DNA from 3 places in the Caldibacillus debilis DSM 16016 genome. Region 2 is predicted to be linked to each of the others. Evidence: riboswitches for the same ligand, from Rfam matches in the RefSeq annotation. Region 2 holds a riboswitch; each other region holds the start of a gene.
The links. A riboswitch is a leader RNA that binds a small molecule or an ion and turns the genes downstream of it on or off. The one in region 2 is predicted to bind thiamine pyrophosphate.

Region 1 (6,029 bases), on a different contig from region 2:
CAATATCCTAATATCACCTTCAAAGCGACGGAAATTACCAGAAAGGACGATTCCAGCTATCATGTCACGGGGGATTTGACGATCCGCGGCGTGACCCGCAAGGAAACCTTCGTTGCGGAATTTGAAGGCCTGGCCAAAGATCCGCTGAGCGGCAACGAAAAGGCGGGATTCACGGTCACCGGCACCATTAACCGGAAGGATTACGGCCTGGTATGGAACGTGGCTTTGGAAACCGGCGGTGTGCTCGTGGGCGAAGAAGTGAAAATCACCGTGCACATTGAAGCCGCAAGGGCAGAATAAGCGGAAGCAAAACCGCACCCGGCGTCCGATGGACGGTCCAGGGTGCGGTTTTTTCTTTGATGATCGAAGGGCGGTGCTCAAGACAGGGGCTGCGCAGCAGAGATCCGGAAAATAATCCCGTTTGCAAGGGGGAAACGGCTTTTTCTCCTCCGATTTTCAAATTTTTTTGCTCATGGAAATGGATACGGCCAAACGGTCCCGGCGGTTCTTAGGCGCATGCCGGATGAACCGGGGCGGAGGGGCGGCCCGGTCCGCAACGGCCGTATGCAGCGGCAGGCCGATTTTAACTGAATGAAACCGATTGCAAAACGGCTTGTAAAATCCAACCGCGCTTTCCGGTCTAAGCGGCGGGAAAAAGGCCCGATCGCTTCCATCGCCGATGCCGGCGGGGTTGCGGATCTTTCCCGGATCCCTTCCCGGATTTTTTCGGGCTTCCCCGGAAGCCGCCCGGTTTTTTCCCAAAGGAACCGGAAGCCTCCGTCACGCCGCGGAACGGATTCCGCCCTTCCCATATCCTGGGCCCTTTGGTCCTGCTTGTTCAAATCTCCGGACCGTCTTCCGGTTTTGGTTGCCATCTCCGCCGCACATCCCCGGATAAGGGGGCGGACGATCCGTGTTTCCGCCTCTGCCGCATTTCCGGCAAAACCTTTGGCGGCCGGGCAGGCCTCCGGTCTTGGGCATCCCGGGAACGCATCCGGACGCAGCCGTCTGAAACGGCGTCCGTGTTTTCCGGCGGAATTCGCCGGCCGCCTTCCGTTTCCGCGGTGCGCACCACCCCAAAAGCAAGGGGACGCCGGCTCCCTTCGGGCACCCAGGAGGGACGCAACGGAACGGGCGGAAGGGGTTTATGCCCGTCCGCCTTCTCCCGACAGGTGGTCTTTTTCCCCAGTGAAGGCGAAACCGAAGGGACCAGGGAGGCAACCCGGCACCGGACCCGCCGCCGTATCCGGTTTTGGCGGAAACCGACGGTTTATCCGGTATTTTCAGCGTTTGCTGACAGGCTGCGGATCGACCTCCATATATTTTTCGGCCCATTTTTGGATCTCTTCCATGATCGGCCGAAAGGCTTTCCCTTTTTCCGTAAGGGAATATTCCACCCGGACGGGCACCTCCGGAAAGACTTTCCGGGAGACGATTCCTTCATGTTCCAGTTCCTTCAGCCGTTCCGACAAAAGCCGCCCGCTGATCGGGATGGCGTTTTCTATTTCACAAAAACGCTGCGGGCCCTTCAGCAGTTGGAAGATGATGAGACCCGTCCAGCGTTTGCTGATCATTTCCAGCGTTTTTTCCATCTTCGGGCAAAGCGAGCTTTTCATAATTCCACCTCCAACCCTGAAACTCCCGTCCACCCCTCGTTATAAAAATTATACCTTCTTACCAATAGTAAGTAAATGGATCGGCTTTACATTTTCTTGTTGGCCGGGAACGGCCGTTCGTTTCCCTTGATATCCGGGGGAAGGGGAGGGAGCGGGATCTGCTAACCCCGAAAAGCGAACGCGAAATCTGCCGGAAAGGCTGCGCGCTTGCGGCCGCGGGGATGGCGGAAAAAGCGGCCGCCGTTCGGTCACGATGATTTCCGGCGAAGAATGGACGGAAACTTCGACGAAAACCCGGCGGCGCAACCCTTTTGCCCGGCACGCCCTTCATTTTGCATCTTCCCTTTCGGTCCGGATTATTCTATAATGGATGTGAAAATTGAATCGACGTTTCCACAGGGGGAGCTGTTTTCGGCTGAGAGTGAACTTTTTTAAGTTCAGACCCTTCGTACCTGATCTAGGTAATGCTAGCGCAGGGATTGTGGAAAGCGAACGGCGGGTTTATCAGGGATAAGCCGTGCCTTTTTCAGCTTTCTCCTATGGAACGTTCAAAAAAATCATAGGAGGTTTTTTTATGCGAAAAAAACTGAGTTTGCAGGCGCTGATTGAAACGGCGATCATGGCGGGGCTCGCCTACGTGCTGGATATTCTCCCGTCCGTCAATCCCACTCCGAACATTTCCATTTCTTTCGCAATGGTACCGATCTTTCTTCTCGCCTTTCGTTGGGGGATAACCGCGGGGTTTGCCGGCGGATTTTTGTGGGGCCTGCTTCAGGTGATCACGGGAGACGCTTATATTTTAACGCCTCTGCAAGGGTTCATCGAATATTTTGTCGCCTTTTCCTGCATCGGCTTTGCCGGGGTTTTGAAAGGGGCCGTCCAAAAAAGTTTCCGGGAAGGAAACTGGAAAGGGCGGGCGTGGCTTTTGTTCGCGGCCGTATTTATCGGAAGTTTTGCCCGTTATTTTTGGCATTTCATCGCCGGATTCATCTTTTGGGCGGAAGCCAGTTCCACGCTGTGGGGAGCGATCGCCTATTCCTTCGTCATCAACGGGATGACCATGCTCGGATCGGCCTTGTTCTGCTATATCGTCCTGATCCTGGTTTTAGGCACTGCGCCCCGCCTTTTGACCCAATCGGTGAAATGAAGGGTGCCCGAAACATCGGGCACCCTTTTTGGTTTGGCGTACATTCGTTATATCGCTTGTTCGTTCATCTCGAGGATCTTGTATACCGCCTTGCTGAACCCGTGGTTGTCGTTTGTGTCCGTGACGTAATGGCAGATTTTTTTGATATCCTCCGGCGCGTTTCCCATGGCGACGGAAAAGCCCGCCCGTTCCAACATGGAGACGTCGTTGTAGTTGTCCCCGATGGCCATCGTCTCCTTTAATGACCAGCCTTTTAAGGCGACGAATGTTTCCAGGGCGATCCCTTTTTGGGCCCGGATATCGGTGATCTCCAAATTGTTGTGCCATGAGGAGCTGATGGCGATTCCGCCGATCCTTTGCAGTTCCTCTCTTGCCCGTTCCAGTTTTTCCTCGTTTAAAGAAAAGGCGATGATTTTATAGATTTCGTAGGAGGGATCGGAAAAGATGGGCCCGTAGTCCCCGACGAATTTTATTTTTCCTTTGGCGAAACGGGTGATGACTCCCTCCATCACCTTCTTGAACGAGGGGAAATTGCCGATTTTGGAAAGGATGTCGGCCACCGTGGCCACCGCATGTTCGTATTCGGTGGAAAGCTGCCCTTTGTTCGTATACATCTCGTAATAGATTTGATATTTTTCGAGGATCGGATGGACGCTCCGGACGATTGCCGGATCGAGGGGAATGGAAGAAAGGATCTCCCCGTCAAAGGTGCGGATTTGGGCGCCGTTCATGCAGATCAGGAAACATTCCAGCCCGGCTTCCGTCAACGGAAAACGGGCGCCTTCATAGGACCTCCCCGTACAAACGATGACTTCGACGCCCCTTTTCCTGGCCGTCCGGATCGCCTCCGCGTTCTCTTTGCTGATGGTTTGATCCATATTCAAAAGGGTGCCGTCCATGTCCGTCGCAATGCATTTGATCAATTTTCTCACACCTTTTTCTTTTTCTTGAAGCGGAACCGTTCCTTCCCCATTATAACGGTTTTCCCGGAACGAAAAAAGGCGCAAAAAACCGGGTAACGGGGAAAAATCCCCGTCACCGGAGGGAATTATTCAATTCATGCCAGTAGATCGAAAGGGTCAACAGGCCTTTGTCGAAGTTTTCCAGATGGAAGTGCTCATTCGGGGAGTGGACGTTTTCCGAAGGCAGTCCAAAGCCCATCAGGACGACGGGAAGGTTCAGCAGTTTATGGAAGGTGGCGACGATGGGAATGGATCCGCCGCTTCTCGTGAAGGTGACCGGCACCTTATAAACCTTTTCATAAGCCCTGGCCGCCGCTTGAATGGCGGGATGGTCCAGCGGCGTTACGAACGGTTCCCCCTTGTCGAAACGGGTCACTTGGTATGTGACGCCCTTCGGCAAATGTTTTTCGATATGTTTTTCAATTAATTGCAGGATTTCTTCCGGATCCTGGTCGGGCACGAGGCGGCATGTGATTTTTGCGGTGGCCTTCGCCGGCAGGACGGTCTTGATCCCTTCGTCCTGGAATCCGCTGAACATGCCGTTGACTTCCAATGTCGGGCGGACCGACGTTCTTTCTACGTAGGTATACCCTTCTTCGCCGTAAAGTTCGGGCACACCCAGCTCTTTGCGGATCTCTTCCTCATCCAAGTCTAGGGCGGCCAGCGCCTTTCTTTCCGCCTCGGAAATTTCAGCCACCCGATCGTAGAAGCCTTCCACCGCCACCCTTCCCTTTTCGTCGTGGAAGGATGCGATCAGCTCCGCCAGGGCGTGGGCCGGATTTTGCACGCCGCCGCCGTATTGGCCCGAGTGCAGATCCTTCTTGGGCCCAGTCAAATCGATTTGCAAACCGGCCAGTCCCCTCAATCCGTAGCAGATGCTCGGCCGTCCTTCGGCGATCATGTCCGTGTCGGATATCACCAGGCAGTCCGCGGCAAGAAGCTGTTGATGTTCCTCGACAAATTCGGGCAGATGGGGGCTGCCGATTTCCTCTTCCCCCTCGATGATCAGCTTGACATTGACCGGAAGCTTGCCCTCCGTCTTGAGCAGGGCTTCCAGCGTCTTGATATGCATGAAGACTTGGCCCTTGTCGTCAGAGGAGCCCCGGGCGTAAATTTTTTCATCCCGGATGACGGGCTCAAAAGGTGGCGTTTCCCATAAATCGAGGGGGTCGACCGGCTGCACGTCGTAATGGCCGTAAATGAGGACGGTGGGAGCCCCTTCCGCATGGAGCCAATCGGCATACACGACGGGATGGCCTTTCGTCGGAAACACCCGGACGTTTTCCAGGCCGATCGATTGGCATTGATCCGCCAGCCACTCGGCGCATTTTTGCACGTCTTCTTTATGTACCGACAGGGAGCTGATGCTCGGAATCGATAAAAATTCCTTCAGCTGCCGGAGATGCTCATCCCTGTTTTTCCTGAAGTATTCTTGAACGTTTTCCATCCTGAAGACCTCCGTTTTTTCCTTAATATTTTAGTTTGATTTTACGACAATCGGGCGGATTTTTCCAGAAATATTTCCAGTTCCGAAATTTTTCGGGCCGGCTGATTTGAATCAGACCGCCGCCAATGTATGACATCCATATGAATATTCTGAAAAACTTATTTACAGATGCCGAAACTTGTCCTACAATTACTTCTAGGAATTTCGGCTTATTTAGGAGGAAAATAATGAATATTCGACCAAAGACGATTTTTTTCATCGTCACTGCGGCGATGTTTTTTGTCATGATGGCCGGTTTTCTGGCATCGAGGAACGCGAATGAGGAAACGGCCAAAGAAAGGCCGACCCATGCGGCGAAAGTGAAAGAAGTTCAGGTTTCGGCGAAACTTCCCGACGAAGCGGAAGCCAATCCGGATGCGAAGGAAAAAGGGAAGGGGAAAATTTACAGGATAGGCGACCAGCAAAATTTGAACGGGTTGACGGTGAAACTTTTGCGGGTGCGGGAGATCATCGTCGGGCATATCAAAGCGAGCCGGGGCAAATTTATCGGGCTCGAATTTGAAATTGCCAATCATGGCGACCGGGAGGTCAAAATCACCCCGCTGCCGCTGTTGACGCTCCTCGCTGACAATGAAAAGCAGGATCTCGCGTTGATAGAAACGAAGGGGGATATCAGCCGTCTGTTGAAACCCGGGGAAAAAATGACCGGTGAGGTCGCCTTCGACAGCGCCGTTTCCGACCATTACATCGTGGACTTCAAAAATCCGTTGAATGAAAACATCTCTGCGGTTTGGATGTTTACGGAAAAGGACATCAAAAAATAAGGGGATGCGGGTTCATGCAAGCCGCAGCGGAGG
Region 2 (6,029 bases):
CAATGCGAATTTTTCGGCACCCGTCAAAGCGCCTTTTCCTTTTTCCCGAAATTGAAACATTGTAATTCCCCCGGCTATCGCCTTCTTCAAAACTTCGGCCGGTTCTTCCCGGCAATTCGCGCTCCCCATCACAAAATAGAGTTTCAAGGCTTCCCGCAATGCTTTTTCATTCATTCTCTTCAATTGGACTCATCCCCTTTTAGTCTATGCGCCCAATGATTCGTCGGGCCATGCCCCTTGCCGATTTTGATGCCGTTTTCAATGGCGGCTGCAATAAATTTTTTCGCCGCGGACACCGCATCCGGCACCTCCGCTCCCTTTGCCAGCTCAGCCGTAATGGCCGCGGAAAAGGTGCATCCGGTGCCGTGGGTATTTTTTGTGGGAATCCTTTTGCTTTGGAATGTGAAAAATTCCTTTCCATCGAACAGGATATCGGTGGCCTGATCGTCCCCCCGATCATGCCCCCCTTTGATCAGCACCCATTTGGGCCCGAGACGGTGCAGTTTTTGGCAGGCGGCTTTTTTGTCTTCCATCGTTTGAATGGACATTTCCGTCAATACTTCGGCCTCCGGAATATTCGGCGTAACCAGGCAGGCCAACGGCAATAAATCGTTTTTTAAGCTGTCCACGGCTTCCCATTCCAACAATGTCTCCCCGCCTTTGGCGACCATGACGGGATCCACGACCACTTTTTCCCATTGGTATTGGCGAATTTTTTCCGCCACGGCAGCAATAATCTCAGCGGAGAAAAGCATGCCGGTCTTCAAAGCGTCGGTTCCCATGTCTTGGGCAATGGAATCGATTTGTCGGCGGACGGCTTCCGGCGTCATCGGATATACGGCTTGGACGCCCAATGTATTTTGAGCGGTTACCGCGGTTAACACGGACATGCCGTATACGTTTAATTCCTGAAACGTTTTCAAGTCTGCTTGTATCCCCGCTCCGCCGCCGCTGTCCGAACCCGCGATGGTCAACGCTTTCGAAACGTTTTTCATCGGTCATCCCTCCTTTTGCAAAACTGGGGTTGCCCGCATCGGTTGAAAAATGATCATTCATTTCGCCCTATTCCCCCTTGCCTGCCCATCCCCGGATTGGATACGCCGACGGTCTCCCCCTGGTGTCCGATTCAAGCCAAGGAAGGCCTTTATCCCATCAGTAAGCGGCGTCGGCGACCGAAATTGCCTTCCGCACTGCCCCTGCCCGAAGTCATTCGATTTGTTCAAAGGAACCGTGTCGGAGAATTTCCGCTTCCGAAACAAGGGCCAATTGATTGATAAATTCCATTTGGAAGCTGCCCGGTCCCTGTTTCCCGCTCTTTTCCGCTGCGATCTCCGCTGCAACGCCGTAAAAAACCACCGCCGATACGGCCGCTTTTACCGGGTCCTTTTCGACGGCGGCAAAAGCGCCGGCAACGGCGGACAGCAGGCAGCCCGTTCCAGTGACTTGCGTCAGGATGGGATGTCCGTTATGAACGAGAAAGGTTTTGGAACCGTCCGATATGACATCATCTTTGCCGGTCGCAATGACCACGGTTTGCCATTGTTTCGCCGCCCTTTTTGCCCATTCGGCCGGATTTCCTTTTAAATCTCCGGCATCGACCCCCTTTACCTCCCCCTGTTCCCCGATCAGCTGGGAAATCTCCGCCGCATTGCCCCGTATCATCGTCATTTTCAGCTCTTCCAGAAGGCTTTTAGCGACAAACTTTCGGTAAGGGGTTGCCCCTGCGCCGACCGGATCAAAGATGACGGGGGTTCCATGGGCATTGGCGGATCGCCCCGCTTTGACCATCGCCTTCAAAATCGCTTCATCGACCGTTCCCATATTCAAGACAAGGGCATCCGCCATTTTTGCGGCCTCCGCGGCCTCGTTTTCGGAAGAAGCCATAAAGGGAGAGGCTCCAAGGGCCAGCAAGCCATTGGCGGAAAAATTCGCCACGACGATGTTGGTAATATTGTGAATCAACGGTTTTTGTTCCCGAATCCTGTTGAGCAACGCACATACGGTACGGGCATCCATCGTTTTCCCCCTCCTCCAGGATAAAAAGAACGGCGGATCGCTTTGCGAAAGAAATACCGGTTCAGCCATCCTTTTTCAAATAAAATAAAAAAACCAGCATCCCTGGGGACCTGGTTTGCGAACGAATAGCGGAAAAGAATAACTACTTTCCCACGCCGGCATTACCCGGGTCAGGTCCGAAGGGTTGAAAAACTTTCCGTTTTTCTCTCAGCCCTCACCAAGGGCACCCCTAGTAGTTATGGCAATCGCATGATGATCAATTTGTAAGGAAGTATATCATATCCGGCCGGGAATGTATATAGAAACGGCTAAAAAAATGGGATTCCTTTTCTTTTCTTAAAAATTATGCTAAAATTCTGTTCTCCCAGCGCAACCGATACGTCAGGGAAAATGCGCGTTAAGTAAAAGGAGAGTGGCAAGAAATGAATCATTGGAAACGGAACCTGATCCTTTTTCTGGGGAGCCAAACGATATCCCTCTTCGGTTCGGCTTTGGTCCAATATGCGATCATGTGGTATATCACCCTGCATACCAAATCCGGGTTTATGATGACCCTCTACATCATTTGCGGTTTTCTCCCGACCTTTTTCCTTTCCCCATTCGCCGGGGTATGGGCCGACCGGTACAGCCGGAAACTGCTTATCATTCTGGCGGACGCCATGATCGCCATGGTCACTCTGTTGTTGGCCGTTCTTTTTTTGGCGGGATATGATGCCTTATGGCTGTTTTTCGTCATATCCGCTGTCCGGGCAGTCGGAACGGCCGTGCAAAATCCTGCTGTAGGGGCGATTTTGCCGCAAATCGTGCCGGAAGATAAGCTGACGAAGGCGAACGGCGCAAACGGGAGCATGCAAGCCCTCGTCACCCTCGTGGCGCCCATGGTCAGCGGGGCGCTGCTGACGGTCGCATCCATTGAAATCATTTTCTTTATCGATGTGATAACCGCCGCGATCGCCATCTTCATTTTGCTCACTTATTTGCACGTCCCGGTCCATGAAAAGGCCCGGCTCAAGGAGAAAGTCGGCTATTTCCGGGACATGCGGACAGGGATCCTGTTTATAAAAAAACACGATTTTTTAAAACAGTTTTTTCTGTTTTTCGCGATATTCTTTTTCCTGATCGCCCCTGTTTCCTTCTTGACTCCCCTGCAAGTCGCCCGGAGTTTCGGAGACGATGTTTGGCGGCTGACGGCCATTGAAGTCGTTTTCTCCATCGGCATGATGCTGGGCGGAGCGTTCATGGCTTATTGGGGAGGATTCCGAAACAGGACCCATACGATGGCCCTCGCCACTTTTATCTTCGGAATTTGCACATTTGCCCTCGGCGTCATTCCGTATTTCTGGATCTATTTACTTTTCATGGGCATTCTCGGGGTGACGTTGCCGATCTTTAATACGCCCGCCACCGTTTTATTGCAGGAAAAAGTGGAAAGCGACTTTTTGGGAAGAGTGTTCGGAATATTCACGATGATCTCAACCTCAATGATGCCGTTGGGAATGCTCGTTTTCGGACCCGTCGCGGACATGATCAGGATCGAATGGCTGCTGATCGGAACCGGCTTGGTCTTGTTCCTGCAGGGATTTTTCCTGACGGGCAACAAAGTGTTGTTGAAAGCGGGAAAAACGGCCTAGAGCCGGCTGCCGATGAAGCGGCGGAAGCGTCCCGCGGCAAAACCGGCCCGCCGGAGGGCATGGCCGCCATCGGGGCCGGCAGTCCCCGGGCATAACGGAGGGATATGCACCCAATGAAGGGGCTGTCCCTCAATGATTGGACAAAAACTCGGTACGTATCCGCGATGACGTCCGGCAGTTTTTTTGCCATCCCGCAATGATTATTAGATAAAAAACTCCTCTTAAGAACGTATAGATTTTTATTTTGCAACCTGTCTGCCTTAAGGGGAGCCATATCATTGCGGACAGCCTTCGACCCTATGTTGGCAGGTTTCTCCTTCCCAATCGGGGGCCCGTTGTGCCTTTGGCAGATTTGGCCCTCTTCCCTTTTTCTGCAGTGAGGCGGCGGTTCGCCGTCCGCTATTTCAAATTGCGGGCGGCTGAATATTAAGTACCCAGTCCCGCGGCGATTCCGGGAGCCCGCAGGCGGCATGACGGAGTTCCTGCTGTCCGGCCGCGCCACCAAACAAGCCTCGCAATTAAAAAGAGAGCGGAAAACGTCCGCTCCCTTCGCCGAGAGTTCATCCTGGTCAATCGTTGGAGATAATGACCTTTAAGGCTTTATTTTTTGCCGCATTTCCAAAGATTTCATAAGCTTCCATAATGTCTTTAAAGGCAAAACGATGGGTGATCAATTTTTCCGGTCGCAATTTTTTCGATTGGACCGTTTTTAGCAGCATCGGCGTCGAGGTGGTGTTCACCAAGCCGGTGGTCAGCGTGATGTTGGAGATCCAAAGTTTTTCGATATGGAATTCGACCGGTTTGCCATGGACCCCGAGGTTGGCCAAATATCCGCCCGGTTTCAAAATTTGTTGGCAAATGTCGAAGGTTGCGGGGATGCCGACGGCTTCCATGGCCACGTCGACGCCTTTTCCGCCGGTGTATTCCATGATCTTTTCCACGGCTTTTCCGTCACTGCTGTTAATGGTATGGGTCGCACCGAAGGTTTTGGACACTTCCAGACGGTTGTCATCCAAATCGACCATGATGATTTCCGCCGGTGAATAGAATTGGGCGGTCAACAGCGCAGCCATCCCGACCGGGCCGGCCCCGATGATCGCAACCGTATGTCCGGGCTGCACCTTTCCGTTTAAAACGCCGATTTCAAATCCGGTGGGCAGAATATCGCTCAACATGACGAGGGCTTCTTCATCGGTTCCTTCCGGAATGTGGTACAAGCTGTTGTCCGCATGGGGAATCCGGACATATTCCGCTTGCGTCCCGTCGATCAAATGGCCGAGGATCCAGCCGCCGTCTTCGCAGTGGGCATACAGCCCCTTCTTGCAGTTTTCGCATTTTCCGCAGGAGGTGATGCAGGAAATCAGGACGCGGTCGCCCTTTTTAAAGTTTTTCACGCCTTCGCCGACTTCTTCCACGATCCCGACCCCTTCATGGCCCAACGTACGGCCGCTCGTCACGGCAGGGACGTCGCCGGCCAGGATGTGCAGGTCGGTGCCGCAGATCGTCGTTTTCGTAATTCTCACGATGGCATCCGTCGGTTTTTGGATTTCCGGTTTCGGCTTTTCCACCAATTCTTTCTTGCCCGGGGCAACGAATGTTAATGCTTTCATTTCTCTTTCCCTCCATCGTTTTTTCTTTTGGAAAGCCCATTTTTATTTTAAATGAAAATAAACCAACGTTCGGACAAAAATTTAGGACATTTTGTAAAAAAAACAAAATTTCATGGTTACATGATGGAAACGCCCGTCCCGCTTCATTTCGGCAAATGTTCCAGGAAATTCCTATAGGCGAATCCCTTGACCTCGTCTTCCTTATAGTATTTCAAAAGCGCCAGGATTAAATTCTGGGTTTTTGAGGCATCCTCCAAATTCTTCACTTTCTTCTCGATCCCATCGAAATCGGAACCCAACCCGATCTGTTTCACTCCGCCCAAGGAACAAAAATGGTCGATATGCCGGACCAGGTCACCGATGGAAGCGTTGCCGCTTTCTTTAATGAAGGGGGGATTGTAAACGACGTGGACCATCCCGCCTTTTTGGAACAACGCTTTCGCCTGCTCATCCGTCAGATTGCGGGGATGATTGCAGAGCGATTTCGCGTTGGAATGGCTGGCGATCGGATAGTCGGCCAATTCCATCACCTCCCAAAATCCCCTTTCGGACAGATGGGAGACATCGGTAAATACTTTCTGCTCATTGTTCAGCCGGACCACTTCTTTTCCAAACCGGGTGAGGCCCCCGCCCCGTTCTTCCATCACGCCGTCCGCGGCATAGTTGGCAAAATTCCAGGTCAAACCGACCAATTTCACGCCCAGCCGGTAAAGGGTCCGCAGCTTCATCAAATCATTGCCGATGGCGTCCGCCCCTTCCAGCGTCAGGACCG
Region 3 (6,029 bases), on a different contig from region 2:
CATGCGGGATCCGGAAAAGCGGCATCGCCTGCTGGAATTGGCCGAGAAATCCGCGGCCGGCCGGATCGAGGTCTGGCGGATGGATGTGACAAAGGAAGAAGAAATCGACGGGGCCAGAAAAAAACTGGAAGATGCTTACGGGAAGCTGGACGTTTTGATCAATAACGCCGGCTATGCCACGGGGGGTTTTTTCTCCGAGATTGAAGTTTCCGAATGGGAGAAGCAGTTCCGGACCAACTTTTTCGGTCCGGTCCGGGTGACCAGGGCCTTTCTGCCGCTCATCCGGAAAAACGGGGGAGGAAAGATCATCAATATTTCAAGCGTCAGCGGCTTTTTCGGATTCCCCGGTCTGGGCCCCTATACGGCGTCGAAACATGCGCTGGAAGGCTTCAGCGAAAGCCTCCGGCTGGAGCTGGCGCCGGAAAACATCTGGGTATCCCTGGTCGAACCCGCCGCCTATGCCACGGACATTTGGGAGAAAGGGCTGAAAAATTTTTCCCCCGAAAACCGGCCGAAGTTCCAGCAAAGGCTGATCAAAATGGCGATGAAGGCGGGAAAAACCGGATCCGACCCGACGGAAGTCGCCCGGCTGATCGGAAAAATTTGCGATGAAGAAAAACCCGGCTTGCGCTATCCGGTGGGGAAGGGGGCGCGCTCCCTGTACCGGTGGAAAGCGCTGCTTCCCTGGCGGCTCGTGGAAAGGGCGGTCCTGAAAAAATTGGGCGGTTAGAGTTTGCCGGCGGGAGAAGATGGGATTCATTTGCCGGAAGGCATCGTAGCGCGAATATTTGTTGGAAACGAATGTACGGCGGCAAAAGACGGGCGAGGAACGGTCGGGGGATGGCCGGGGCCTGCGCCGGTGAGTAATGGGAAAAGGGGTTGACGTTCCTTTCATCAGCGGGATTTTGGTGTGGCGGACAAGGGAGGGCCAAAGAGGAGAGAACCTGCGGGCGCATCATCCGGTAGGATGGGCCAAGCCGTCGGATGACAGGAGCGTCCGGCTTTCCGATCCGTCTTCCCGCGGCAGGTCCGGTTGTCCACTGTCCACTCCAGATTCGATTTTCCGGCCACCGGATGGATATTTTCGCTTGAGTATAATAAAATGACATTAAAACCGATGAACCGTCCGCAGGATTGAAAGCGCTGCCCGGATTGGCCGGCAAGTGAAAACCGGAAAGGATGGGAGGCGAAGGAACGGGAACCCGCCGGTTCAATGAGCGGTCCGGATGGGGGAAATCAAGGGGATTCCTGCATCAACTACGGACGGAAGGGGTTGGGAGAATGGAAGGTTTGAACCACACGCCGCAAACTTCCACAAAACCGGAAATCCCGAAAAAACGGGCCATAATCGGGCCCGGACTGCTCGTCGCCGCAACGGGGGTCGGGGCCGGCGATCTCGTTGCGGCCCTGGTTGCCGGAACCAATTACGGCCTTGTGTTCGTCTGGGCCATCCTCGTCGGCGCCGTCTTGAAGTTTGTGCTCAATGAAGGGGTCGGGCGCTGGCATCTGGCGACCGGCACGACGATTCTGGACGGCTGGAAGCGGATGGGGAAATGGGCGACCGGTTATTTCGGGATTTACATCGTGATTTGGGGCTTCGTTTATGGGGCGGCCGTCGCCTCTTCATGCGCCTTGGCGATGACGGCCATGTTTCCGCAGCTTCCCCTCTGGGGCTGGGCGGTTATCAATTCCCTGGCCGGCTTCGCACTCGTTTGGCAGGGGAAATTTCGCGCCTTTGAAAACGTGATGAACGTGCTCGTCGGGGTGATGTTCGTCACAGTTGTCGGGTCGGCCGTCATCGTCCTTCCCGAGCTCGGCGGCGTGATCCATACGGCGGCGCCATCCTTGCCTGAAGGTTCGCTGTTATACGCCCTCGGTTTGATCGGCGGGGTCGGCGGATCGATCACGCTGGCCTCCTACGGTTACTGGCTCCAGGAAAAGAAGTGGCAGGGGCTAGGGTTCGTCCGCGCCGTTCGATACGATTCGGGGATCGCCTATTTGGTCACCGCCCTCTTTACGGTTTCCCTCTTGATTTTGGGTGCCGCATTGCTTTACGGGACGGATGCGACCATCGAAGGCGAAAAAGGGCTCGTCGATTTCGCGGCGATTTTGGGAAATGAATTGTCGCCTGCCTTCCGCTGGGTGTTTTTGATCGGGTTTTGGGCCGCATCGTTCACGTCCCTGCTCGGCGTCTTGAACGGCGTCTCGTACCTGTTCGCCGATTTTGTCCACACGGTGCGGAACACCGGCATCGAAAAGCGGCGTTTGAGCGGGACGAAGGCCTATAAGTTTTACGTGTTTTGGCTCACCTTCCCGCCGATGCTCCTGCACTTCTTCGGAAAACCGGTCGGCCTGATCCTGGTTTACGGGGCCTTGGGTTCGTTGTTCATGCCGTTTTTGGCGTTCACCTTGCTCTATTTGTTGAACAGAAAAGCTCTGGTGCCCGATGCGAAAGTCCGGAACCATTGGCTTTCGAACCTCTTCCTCCTGTTGAACCTTTTGCTTTTCGCGGTGCTTGCCGTAAACGAATTGAAAGGGCTTTTCGACTGAACCGGATCCGGGCCGTCATACCCCCGGAGACGGCGCTTCATTCCTCGCTCTTCCGCCCGGTCAGGCTGACCTATTTTCTGCGGAAGGAATGCCGGTGGTTGGCAGGAAGGCGCAGCACGCGGACCGGGGAAAAGGTCCGGCGATCAGGTTTCAAGGATGGTAAGCGTGGAAATGAAAAACGGGAGGCGGTTCGGCGGCTTCCTTTTATGGCTGGTGGCGGGGATGGGCGGAGCGCCGCTTGCCCGGGCAGGCCGGGTTTCCATATTTATGGAAAAGAATGTAAATAGACCGGGTACCGCATCGGCTGTCTTCGTTGAAGATGATGCTCGCATTTTATGAAAAGCATCCGACGGTCGTATGCGGCCCGATGCTTCCGCTTGATGAAAAAGGCTTGCCCTCCGCATCTTTTTATGCCATAGTTAAAGATGAAAGGACAATCCAATAAGGATGCCAGTTTGTGGGGGAACCGGTGTTGCCGGTTGAGAGTGTATCCGTGAGATACAGACCCTTCGAACCTGATCTGGTTCATACCAGCGTAGGGAACATACTGGCCTGCAATTTCAATTTTGCAGCGGATAAGTATGTTCCCCGGGGTGTTTCCCGGGATTTTTGTTTAGACGCCGCTTTCCTTTCCTGCCCGGGAAACCGCCGGGATACCTCCCTCCGCAAACGGCAAACGACAAGGAGGGATTTTTTCATGGGAAAATGGAGGATGCTGTTTCTATTAAGCCTGGCGACGATTGTATTCGCCTCCTGCTCCGGCAAGGGAGGGGATGCGGGAAAAGAGGACGGGAAAACGAAACCCGCGGAAAAGATTACCGTCGCTTTGGACTGGACGCCGAACACCAACCATACCGGGCTGTACGTGGCAAAGGAAAAGGGATACTTCAAGGATGAGGGGCTGGATGTGGAAATCCTCATGCCCGGGGAAGTCCCCGCCGAGCAGTTGGTCGCCTCCGGCCGGGCGGATTTCGGGGTGAGCTACCAGGAAGCCGTCACCCAGGCCCGGATCCAGGATGTCCCGATCGTTTCCATCGCCGCCGTCATCCAGCACAACACCTCCGGATTTGCTTCCTTAGCGGAAAAAAAGATCACCTCGCCGAAGGACTTTGAAGGGAAAACATACGGCGGATGGGGATCGCCCGTGGAAAGGGCCGTTTTGGCTTCGCTCATGAAGCAGGAGGGGGCCGATGTGGACAAGGTGAAGTTCGTCAACATCGGCGATACCGACTTTTTTACCGCCGTAAAAAAGGATATCGACTTCGTTTGGATCTATTACGGTTGGACGGGCGTGGAAGCGAAGCTGCGGAACGTGCCGATTCACATCGTCTATTTGACCGATTACAGCGAAAAATTGGATTATTATACGCCTGTCCTTGTCGCGAGTGAGGCGATGATCGGGAAAAACCCGGAAACGGTCCGGAAATTTTTGGCCGCCGTTTCAAAAGGATACCGTTTCGCGATCGATCACCCCGATGAAGCCGCGGACATTTTGATCGGGGCGGTCCCCGAACTGGATGCTGAGCTCGTCCGGGAAAGCCAAAAATGGTTGTCCAAAAAATACCAGGACGACGCCGAACGATGGGGGGAACAGAAACTGGAAGTCTGGAAAAACTATGCGGAATGGATGTATGAAAACGGGCTTTTGGAAAAGCCCCTCGACGCCGAAAAGGCCTTTACCAACGAGTTTTTGCCGGAGGAATGAGAACCTCCGGCACCGAGGGGAACCGTTTGCTTTAATCTAAATGGAGGAGGCAATACCGATGGCCGATGCGCTTGTCAGCATTCAAATCATCCCAAGAACGCGGAATGAAGAAGACACCTATTCGCTGGTGGATGAAGCCATTCAAGTGATCGCCGATTCGAAGGCCAAATACGAGGTCCATCCGCTGGAAACGACGATGGAAGGGGATTTGCGGGAACTGTTGGACATCGTTGACCGGATGCACCGGAAAATGATTGAAAAAGGATGCCCGAGCGTCCTTTCCGAGGTGAAGATCTTTTATAAACCGGGAGGCGCGTCAATGGACGAATTGACGGCGAAATACCGTTGAGGAAAAGGATCCGGGAGGGCGGGCCTCCCGTTCTCGTCCTTATTCTGTCGCTGTTCCTTTGGGAAGGGGCGGTGCGGATATTTTCCGTGCCCGCCTGGCTTCTTCCGGCCCCGTCCGCAATCCTCCGGGAAGGGATCTTCGGCTGGAGGGAGTACGCCGGGCATTTGGCGGCCACGGCCCGCCTATCCTTTTTCGGTTATCTCATCGGCTGTTTGACCGGGGCGGGGACGGCGGCGGCGCTTCACCTCGTCCCGTTGCTGCGGAAAAGCCTTTATCCGTTTTTGATCATTTCGCAAAATATTCCGTTGATCGTGCTTGCCCCGCTGCTCGTCATCTGGTTCGGCTTCGGGGTGCTTCCGAAAATCATCGTGATTACCCTCGTTTGCTTTTTCCCGGTCGCCGTCAGCACCTTGGACGGGTTCCGGCAGACGAGCCCGGAATTGATGCACTACATGGAAATGGCCGGCGCAAGCAAAGGACAAATCTTCCGGAAACTGGAATGCCCCCATGCCTTGCCTTTCCTGTTTTCCGGGTTGAAAATTTCCGCCTCCTACAGCGTCATGGGGGCGGTCGTCTCCGAATGGCTCGGGGCGAAGGAGGGATTGGGGGTATACATGACCCTTGCCCAATCCGCCTTCCGCACGGACCGGGTCTTCTTGTCCATCTTTCTCGTCGTTTTCTTGAGCCTGGTCTATTTCGGTCTCATCGGCTGGCTGGAGAAAAAGACGGTGAAATGGAAACCGGAAGAAAGGGAGAAGGAAAGACGATGAAGAGGGGCTGAAATCCGCCGGCGGACGTTTGGGTTCCATTCCGGTCATCGGTGCACCCGGACTGCGATCGCCGGCCGGAGGGGAGGCCCCTTTCTCAATCCGTCGTTTTTTGACGAAGTGCCAAAAGGGCTGACGTGAAACGGCTCAATATTGCCAAACCTAGAGTCCGCCGAACGGGAAGCCGAATTTCACACAATGATTCGAACTTAACCTTTGCTTGGGTTTTCCGTCCGGATCCCTTCCGGAGAAAGATCCGCACGCGCCCGGAAGGCTTGCAAGAGCCCGCGGCTGCCGGAAGCATCCCCCCCCTTCGCATGATGGACAGGCCAGCACTTCGGCGGCAAAACCATGTTTGAATTTTGCAAGGTTTTTCGGCGGCCCGGGTGCCGGATGCGGGAAGACGCTTGATAAGGCGGGTGAGAAGAGATGGCGTTTTTGAAGGTTGAAGGGCTGGCGAAGGCCTACGGGGAAGCGGCCGTGTTGGGCGGGGTCGATTTTTCCGTCGAAGAAGGAGAATTCGTCTCGATCGTCGGTCCGTCCGGCTGCGGGAAAAGCACCCTGTTTTCCATCATCGGCGGAATCGTCCGGCCCGATGCGGGATCCGTGATCCTGGAGGGGAAGGAGATCACCGGGATGCGGGGACACGTCAGCTATA

Region 1: another riboswitch for thiamine pyrophosphate. It lies ahead of thiT (energy-coupled thiamine transporter ThiT); the one in region 2 lies ahead of thiM (hydroxyethylthiazole kinase).
Region 3: another riboswitch for thiamine pyrophosphate. It lies ahead of A3EQ_RS0115770 (ABC transporter substrate-binding protein); the one in region 2 lies ahead of thiM (hydroxyethylthiazole kinase).

What each region holds. Positions count from the first base shown of each region.
Region 1 covers NZ_KB912882.1:79,531-85,559, reverse strand. The annotation lists gene A3EQ_RS0106295 (YceI family protein) at 1-300, shown strand, start outside; gene A3EQ_RS0106280 (winged helix-turn-helix transcriptional regulator) at 1,284-1,616, opposite strand; TPP riboswitch at 2,005-2,113, shown strand; gene thiT (energy-coupled thiamine transporter ThiT) at 2,191-2,763, shown strand; gene A3EQ_RS0106265 (Cof-type HAD-IIB family hydrolase) at 2,811-3,695, opposite strand; gene A3EQ_RS0106260 (dipeptidase) at 3,799-5,172, opposite strand; gene A3EQ_RS20720 (hypothetical protein) at 5,400-5,996, shown strand.
Region 2 covers NZ_KB912891.1:234,095-240,123, reverse strand. The annotation lists gene thiE (thiamine phosphate synthase) at 1-174, opposite strand, end outside; gene thiD (bifunctional hydroxymethylpyrimidine kinase/phosphomethylpyrimidine kinase) at 180-995, opposite strand; gene thiM (hydroxyethylthiazole kinase) at 1,207-2,016, opposite strand; TPP riboswitch at 2,147-2,257, opposite strand; gene A3EQ_RS0111255 (MFS transporter) at 2,439-3,647, shown strand; gene A3EQ_RS0111250 (zinc-dependent alcohol dehydrogenase family protein) at 4,217-5,257, opposite strand; gene A3EQ_RS0111245 (dipeptidase) at 5,401-6,029, opposite strand, start outside.
Region 3 covers NZ_KB912913.1:185,146-191,174, forward strand. The annotation lists gene A3EQ_RS0115745 (SDR family oxidoreductase) at 1-730, shown strand, start outside; gene A3EQ_RS0115755 (Nramp family divalent metal transporter) at 1,282-2,550, shown strand; TPP riboswitch at 3,000-3,109, shown strand; gene A3EQ_RS0115770 (ABC transporter substrate-binding protein) at 3,248-4,255, shown strand; gene A3EQ_RS0115775 (thiamine-binding protein) at 4,314-4,604, shown strand; gene A3EQ_RS0115780 (ABC transporter permease) at 4,601-5,374, shown strand; gene A3EQ_RS0115785 (ABC transporter ATP-binding protein) at 5,801-6,029, shown strand, end outside.